DNA from 2 places in the Oceanobacillus iheyensis HTE831 genome. Region 2 is predicted to be linked to the other one. Evidence: predicted binding sites of a transcription regulator. Region 2 holds the regulator's gene; the other holds the start of a gene.

Region 1 (4,446 bases), 830 kb from region 2:
GTATTTGATAAAATGAGAATGGATAGACGTGCGGTGGCAATTGCACTAACATTTGGTCTGAAAGCTCCTTATATAATGATACCTGCTGGTTATGGTTTGATTTTCCACGGGTTAATTATCGACGGATTACAAAATAACGGTGCTGAGATCACAACCAACCAAACAACGATGGCTATGTTAATTCCTGGTTTAGGGATGGTTGTTGGACTTTTAGTAGCGATATTTATTACGTATCGAAAAGATAAAGAACCAAAAGAAACTCAAGAAGATACATCTTCTAATATAGCTACGAAAACAGAATCGAATATCACGTTTGAGAAAAAGCATGTGTTAACATTAGTAGCCATAGGGTTGGCATTAATCGTACAAATTATATTTGATAACCTTATACTGGGAGCATTAACAGGTCTCGTAGCTTTACTTCTCTTTGTTGTTATACCTTTTAAAGAGATGGACCGTGTGATGACAGATGGGATTTCAATGATGGGTACCATTTCATTTGTAATTCTGATAGCATCTGGATTTGCAAATGTATTGGAACAAACTGGGGCAGTACAATCCTTAGTAGAAGTAACACAAACATTAAGCGATAATCAAGCAGTAATAGCGTTCGTATTATTGATATTAGGGTTATTTATTACGATAGGAATAGGTACTTCTTTCGGTACAATTCCAATAATTGCAGCATTATTTGTTCCTATATGTATTGCTGCAGGCTTTTCTCCAATGGCAACAGCAGCACTTGTCGGTACGGCAGGGGCTCTTGGAGATGCTGGTTCACCAGCTTCAGATAGTACGTTAGGGCCGACTTCAGGATTAAATGCAGATGGAAATCATAATCACATTTGGGATACATGCGTACCTACGTTCTTGCATTATAATATTCCTTTATTTATATTCGGATGGATAGCGGCAATGGTTCTATAATGCATAAAAAAATATCAAACAGGATAAGGTAAGAAAAAACTTAGGTGGGGATTGTATGAAAAAAACAACATCTTTACTCGTTTTTCTTACCTTTTTTGTTGTATTACTACCTTTAAACACTGTTCAGGCTTATGGGTGGGGGTATAGTAAAAATTCAAATCATGAAATACCGGATATTGGTTCATATCAAGCATTGTTAGATAAATATAATGCGTATTATGTCGATGATTCGGGAGAAAAAGTATTATATTTAACGTTTGATAATGGTTATGAACAAGGATATACGGATGAAATTCTTGATGTTTTAAAGGAAGAAAAAGTACCTGCAACCTTTTTTGTAACCGGTCATTATGTTAAAAGTAAACCAGATTTAATAAAACGAATGGTGGATGAAGGACATATTATTGGAAATCACTCTTATCACCATCCAGACTTTACTATTATGAACAAACAAGCCATACAAAAAGAAGTAGAGGAATTGGAAGCTGCAGTAGCCGAAGTAAGTGATCAGAAAGAAATGATGTATTTGCGCCCGCCAAGAGGAGTATTTAATGAAGATACATTAAAATGGTCAAATGAATTAGGCTTAGTCCATATCTTTTGGTCACTTGCTTTTATGGACTGGAATACAGACGGTCAAAAAGGCTGGCAATATGCGCACGGTCAAATAATGGATCAAATACATCCTGGTGCGATTATTCTCCTCCATGCTGTCTCATCAGATAATGCAAAAGCATTGAAACAAGTAGTCAAAGATTTAAAAGAGCAAGGCTATACATTCAAAAGCTTGGATCATTTGATGTTAAAAAATCAATTACCACAAGGTTTTCCTATGTACTAAAATGGGAATAGTAATATTGTAAAGGTTAAAGGAGCTGTTTTCATCTACGGCTCCTTTTGTGTATTTTAATAACTTGGCAAAGGTCAAACTTTTTATAAAAAAATTTGACTAAAATACTTGAAAGTCAAAATAGGTCAGAGTATAATGTAAATATAGTCAAAGATAGTCAAAGTCAAAAATGGTTGTGACATCGCATAGGCGAAAGTCATATATTAAAAAGTAACAGGCTATCTTAACTGTAATTAGAGGAGGAATGAGAAATGAAGTGTCAAAACTGTGGTCAAAATGATGCAACAATAAATGCACAAATGCAGATGAATAATCAACGAATGGAAATTCATCTATGCCATGAATGTTTCCAAGCTATTCAAGGAAATATGATGAACTCTGACTTTTTCTCTAATTCTCCATTCGGCAATATGGATCAAGCATTTGCCAATAACTTTTCTCAAGGAAATGGTGGAAGTGCTACTGGTACACGCACTAAACAAAAAGCAAGTAAAGGCAATGGCCTTATTGATCAGTTAGCAAAAAACTTAACTGATCAAGCGAGATCAGGAAATGTAGATCCTGTCATTGGTAGAGATAAAGAAATTAAACGAGTTACGGAAACATTAAATAGAAGAAATAAAAATAACCCAGTTCTTATTGGTGAACCAGGGGTTGGTAAAACTGCTATTGCGGAAGGACTAGCAGTCAATATAGTAGAAGGTAATGTCCCAGCTAAGTTAATGAATAAAGAAATTTATTTATTAGATGTAGCTTCATTAGTTGCAAATACTGGAGTTCGAGGTCAATTTGAAGAAAGAATGAAGAAGTTAGTTGAAGAATTACAATCAAGAAAAGATGTTATCTTATTCATTGACGAAATTCATTTAATCGTTGGAGCTGGAACAGCAGAAAGTTCACAAATGGATGTTGGTAACTTATTAAAACCAGCATTGGCACGTGGAGATTTACAAATAATTGGTGCTACAACACTTAAGGAATATCGACAAATAGAAAAAGACGCTGCACTTGAACGACGCTTGCAGCCAATTATGGTAAACGAACCATCTTTTGAAGATGCAGTAACCATATTGGAAGGTATCAAAGAGCGATACGAAAAATTCCATGAAGTTCGTTATTCTGAGGATGTCATTCGTGCATTTGTTAACTTATCAAGTAGATATATTCAAGATCGTCATTTACCTGATAAAGCCATCGATTTAATGGATGAAGTAGGTTCTAGATTGAATTTATCCAATGCACAGAAAGACTCTGCTACACTTCAACAACAACTCGACGAAATCATTAAGAAGAAACAAGAAGCTGCTGATATAGAGGATTATGAAAAAGCAGCAAACTTAAGATATCAAGAAATTCAATTACAAAAACAATTGGATAAAGTTGAAGAAGGCGAAAAAGTTTTAGATGTTGATATCAGTGATATCGAGTTGATTGTAGAAGAGAAGACAGGCATTCCAGTAACGAAGATGCAAAAAGATGAACAAGAAAAAATGAAAAATCTGTCTGATCAACTAAGTCAGAAGGTGATTGGCCAGAACGAGGCAGTGCAAAAAGTAGCAAAAGCAATCCGTCGTAGTCGTGCAGGCTTAAAAGCAAAACAACGTCCAATCGGATCATTCTTATTTGTTGGACCTACAGGTGTGGGTAAAACAGAACTTACGAAAGTACTAGCAGAAGAACTATTTGGTTCCAGAGATTCTATGGTAAGACTAGATATGAGTGAGTATATGGAGAAACACGCTGTATCTAAAATAATTGGTTCACCACCTGGTTATGTAGGTCATGAAGAAGCTGGTCAACTTACCGAGCGAATCCGTCGTAATCCATATTCTATTCTTCTACTAGATGAGATTGAAAAAGCTCATCCAGATGTACAAAATATGTTCTTACAGATTATGGAAGATGGTCAATTGACTGATTCTCAAGGTAGAAAAGTAAGCTTTAAAGATACAGTTATCATCATGACAAGTAACGCTGGTACTGGTGTAAAACAGGTTAATGTTGGTTTTAATCGTGAAGCCCATGAATCTGTATCCACACTAGAAAACTTGAGCGAATACTTTAAACCAGAATTTCTAAACCGATTTGATGCTATCGTTAACTTCCAAGAGTTAGCAGAAGAAGACTTGCTACAAATTATTGATCTTATGTTGTCTGAATTAGAAGCAACAATAAAAGAAAATAAAATGACAATAACTATATCTGAAGAAGCGAAACAACAGTTAGTAAAATTAGGATATGATACACGTTTTGGAGCGCGTCCTTTACGTCGTGTTATCCAAGATAAGATTGAAGATCCATTAACTGATCTCATTCTAGAAGGTGAAGATATAACTTCTATTAATGTTGATGTCAAAGAAGATGAAATTGTTGTAAACCAAGCTTCTTAAATATGAGCAATAGCTAAGCGCTAAGCCAAAGTTGGCTTAGCGTTTTTTTTGTAGGAAATTATAAGATTTTGGGGCTGTGGATAAACAACTAAGTTAATTAGCCACGTCCAGCGCAAGCGCTCATCACCTATTGTCCTTCCGGAAACCTCCTTACGATAAAGAAGACTGCCGAATGTACTTTGTGAGGCATAGTCGCACTTATACCCGTGCGGTGAAAGTCAACATCGATTCGCATACGCTTATCGTGTTTCCTTTATCTCAAAGAAATAAAGAAGTTCG
Region 2 (4,446 bases):
CCCGTACCGCAAACCGACACAGGTAGGCGAGGAGAGAATCCTAAGGTGAGCGGGAGAACTCTCGTTAAGGAACTCGGCAAAATGACCCCGTAACTTCGGGAGAAGGGGTGCTCCTTCATAGGAGGAGCCGCAGTGAATAGGCCCAAGCGACTGTTTAGCAAAAACACAGGTCTCTGCGAAGCCGAAAGGCGAAGTATAGGGGCTGACACCTGCCCGGTGCTGGAAGGTTAAGGGGACGAGTTAGCTCTTCGGAGCGAAGCTTTGAACCGAAGCCCCAGTAAACGGCGGCCGTAACTATAACGGTCCTAAGGTAGCGAAATTCCTTGTCGGGTAAGTTCCGACCCGCACGAAAGGTGCAACGACTTGGGCACTGTCTCAACGAGAGACCCGGTGAAATTATACTATGCGTGAAGATGCGCATTACCCGCGACAGGACGGAAAGACCCCGTGGAGCTTTACTGTAGCCTGATATTGAATGTTTGTGCAGCTTGTACAGGATAGGTGGGAGCCTTTGAAGCGTGAGCGCTAGCTTACGTGGAGGCACCCGTGGGATACCACCCTCGCTGTATGAACATTCTAACCCAGGACCGTGATCCGGTTCGGAGACAGTGTCAGGCGGGCAGTTTGACTGGGGCGGTCGCCTCCCAAAGAGTAACGGAGGCGCCCAAAGGTTCCCTCAGAATGGTTGGAAATCATTCGTAGAGTGTAAAGGCAGAAGGGAGCTTGACTGCGAGACCTACAAGTCGAGCAGGGACGAAAGTCGGGCTTAGTGATCCGGTGGTTCCGCATGGAAGGGCCATCGCTCAACGGATAAAAGCTACCCCGGGGATAACAGGCTTATCTCCCCCAAGAGTTCACATCGACGGGGAGGTTTGGCACCTCGATGTCGGCTCATCGCATCCTGGGGCTGTAGTCGGTCCCAAGGGTTGGGCTGTTCGCCCATTAAAGCGGTACGCGAGCTGGGTTCAGAACGTCGTGAGACAGTTCGGTCCCTATCCGTCGTGGGCGTTGGAAGTTTGAGAGGAGCTGTCCTTAGTACGAGAGGACCGGGATGGACACACCGCTGGTGTACCAGTTGTTCCGCCAGGAGCATGGCTGGGTAGCTACGTGTGGTAAGGATAAGTGCTGAAAGCATCTAAGCATGAAGCCCCCCTCAAGATGAAACTTCCCATCACTTCGAGTGAGTAAGATCCCTCAGAGACGATGAGGTTGATAGGTCCGAGGTGGAAGCGTGGCGACACGTGCAGCTGACGGATACTAATTGATCGAGGACTTATCTAAGTTCTTATATTGATGTCACGTTACTCTTATTTAGTTTTTAGGGTACAATCCTAAAAAAGTGTTGCATTTTGTCTAAGAAATGCATATAATATAACTTGTCCTTATTTTTTTGGACTACATATTATACGAAAGTCTGGTAGCGATAGCGAAGAGGCCACACCTGTTCCCATGCCGAACACAGAAGTTAAGCTCTTCAGCGCCGATGGTAGTTGGGGCTTTGCCCCTGCAAGAGTAGGACGCCGCCAGGCAACGAAAAAGAGTTAAGCATTATTTGCTTAACTCTTTTTGTTATAACTAGATATTCATACGATATAAAATAAAAGCATAATTATATAGTTGGTTAACAAATAAAGAGGGGAGGAAAATGCATGACTTCCTTAGTGGAATATTTAGTAGGAGAAGATTTTTTAGTTATTGCTGGTAGATTATTCATTGCATTAATATTATCTGGGTTAATTGGTTTTGAACGTGAAATTAATAATCATTCAGCAGGTTTTCGAACACATATATTAGTGGGTGTTGGATCTTGTCTAATGATGATTTTATCACTTTTTGGATTTTTGAGTTTTATGGAAATGCATGATAATGTTCAATTTGACCCAGCACGTATTCCTTCTTATGTCATTAGTGGAATAGGTTTTCTAGGGGCTGGAACTATTATAGTATATGGAGGTACAATACGAGGCCTTACTACAGCAGCATCTATTTGGACTGTAGCAGGTATTGGTTTGGTAATTGGTGCAGGTATGTATAGTGTCGCTATTGTAGCTACCCTTATTATTCTTGTGAGTTTAATTTTCCTAAATCAAATAGAAAATCTTTTTCCAAAGTATAAGTCTAGCAACTTCTTAGAAATCATTGCTTCTGATGGATTTCATCTATCTAGAGCTGTAGAAGTAATTGAAAAATATCATTTTACCGTGAAACGGGTTGAGATTCAAACACTTGAAGGTGGACAAAGAAAAATACATGTTTGGACCAATATAAGAAAAAATAACGAATTGATGAATGTATTCGATGAAATATCCAATATGGACTCTGTCCAAAATGTATCTAAACTAAATTAACCTTATATCGTAAGAGATTCTTTAAAAAAGGTCTTTTACGATATAAGGTTTTTGTTTTGATTTTAGTATTATTTGTCTAAAATAAGATATGTAATCTATTTGCAAGTTTATTTAATTAGCGTATAATAAAAATATAGTCAAAGATAGTCAAAGTCAAAAACAAATTTACATCTTTATAAGATATGAGGTGCAAATTATGAGCAATATATCTGACATAATCGAGCAGTATTTAAAGAAAGTTTTACAATCACAAGGAAAAGATGTTATTGAAATTAAACGAAGTGAGATTGCGGATCAATTTCAATGTGTACCATCTCAAATTAATTATGTAATTAATACAAGATTTACAATAGAGAAAGGATATATTGTTGAGAGTAAACGTGGTGGCGGTGGATATATTCGGATAATGCGAATTCAGCATCAAAGTCAGTCTGTATTAATTGATGAGATTATACAATTAATTGGTGACTCTATCCCACAGCGATCAGCAATTGATATTTTGGAAAGATTACTGGAAGAGGATTTAGTTACTGAACGAGAAGCTAAACTGATGGTTTCAGCAATTGATAGAACGACACTTGCGTTTCAATTACCAATTAGAGATGAAATTCGTGCTCGAATTTTAATCTCTATGTTAACAACACTTAAATATTTGAATAAATAATTCATGTAAGGGGGAATGGATTTTGGAATGCCAAGAATGTCATGAAAACCCAGCGACACTTCACTTTAAACATGTAATTAATGGAGAGGAAAGAAAGTTAAGTCTGTGTGAGACGTGTGCAAAGAAAAAAGGTTATGTTACATTTCCTGAAGAAGGGTATTCCCTGCATGACTTACTCACTGGATTATTTAATGTAGAGACATTAAATATGAATTCAACAAGTGCCAATCAAACGAAACAGTTAAAAGAAGTGACATGCTCTTCATGTGGCATGACTTTTTCTGAGTTTAAAAAAATAGGAAAATTCGGTTGTGCTAATTGTTATTCTTCATTTGCACAAAAAGTTGAACCAATATTTCGCAGGGTTCATGCGGGAAATACTAAGCATAACGGAAAGATTCCTAAACGTACAGGAACAAACTTAAAAACTAGACGACAGATTGAAATGTATAAACAAGAATTAAAAAAGTTTATTGATGATGAAGAGTTTGAAAAAGCGGCTGAATATAGAGATAAGATTAAGGCTTTGCAAGCAAAAGCTTCTCAGGAAGATGATTCGAAAGAGGGTGATGATCAATGACATTAGATAAATTTATTGATCAAGCAATTAGCCCTTGGATGCGCGAAGAAGGTCCTGATAAAGACATCGTAATGAGTAGTCGGATAAGACTTGCAAGAAATTTTGCCAACCAAACTTATCCTATATTAGCTAAGGAAGAAAAATTAGTTGAGATTCAAGAATTTATTCGAGATGAATATGCAAATAAATCTTTTCAAACGTATAAAGATTTGCAGTATGTTCCTTTGACAGATTTATCACCAGTTGAAAAAAGTGTGCTAGTAGAAAAACATTTAATAAGTCCACATTTAATAAAACATTCCGATTTTGCTGCTACATTAATTTCGGAAAATGAGCAAGTCTCTATAATGGTTAATGAGGAAGACCATCTTCGCATACAAGTATATTATCCAGGTCTTCAATTAAAAACAGCTTTAGAGCAATCATTCGCATTAGATGATTGGTTAGAAGAAAAAGTGGATTATGCATTTGATGAGACAAAAGGGTATTTAACAAGTTGTCCAACGAATGTTGGAACAGGAATGAGAGCTTCCGTAATGATGCACTTGCCTGCATTGGTTCTTACCAAACAGATTAATCGTCTAATCCCTGCAATAAGTCAATTTGGGTTAGTCGTTAGAGGTATATATGGAGAGGGAAGCGAAGCGCTCGGAAATATATTTCAAGTTTCTAACCAAATCACCTTAGGTAAATCCGAACAAGATATTGTAGATGATCTAGAAAGTGTCGTTCATCAACTTATTGAGCATGAACGAATGGCACGTAATCATATACTAGAAAGAACAGGGAAAAAGTTAGAGGATCGTATTTTCCGATCGTACGGGACACTAGCATATAGCCGTATTATTGACTCT

The links. The regulator CtsR, encoded in region 2, represses protease genes until heat stress. The targets are predictions, from matches to a motif close to ATGGTCAATAAAGGTCAAACA.
Region 1: OB_RS04690 (ATP-dependent Clp protease ATP-binding subunit) is a predicted target of CtsR. The motif match lies at 1,889-1,909, and genes of this name have one in related genera.

Annotation. Positions count from the first base shown of each region.
Region 1 covers NC_004193.1:932,182-936,627, forward strand. Annotated here, with positions in the region: gene OB_RS04680 (Na+/H+ antiporter family protein) at 1-927, shown strand, start outside; gene pdaA (delta-lactam-biosynthetic de-N-acetylase) at 983-1,768, shown strand; gene OB_RS04690 (ATP-dependent Clp protease ATP-binding subunit) at 2,029-4,167, shown strand.
Region 2 covers NC_004193.1:106,895-111,340, forward strand. Annotated here, with positions in the region: rRNA gene OB_RS00595 (23S ribosomal RNA) at 1-1,281, shown strand, start outside; rRNA gene rrf (5S ribosomal RNA) at 1,414-1,529, shown strand; gene OB_RS00605 (MgtC/SapB family protein) at 1,650-2,348, shown strand; gene OB_RS00610 (CtsR family transcriptional regulator) at 2,545-3,012, shown strand; gene OB_RS00615 (UvrB/UvrC motif-containing protein) at 3,035-3,592, shown strand; gene OB_RS00620 (protein arginine kinase) at 3,589-4,446, shown strand, end outside.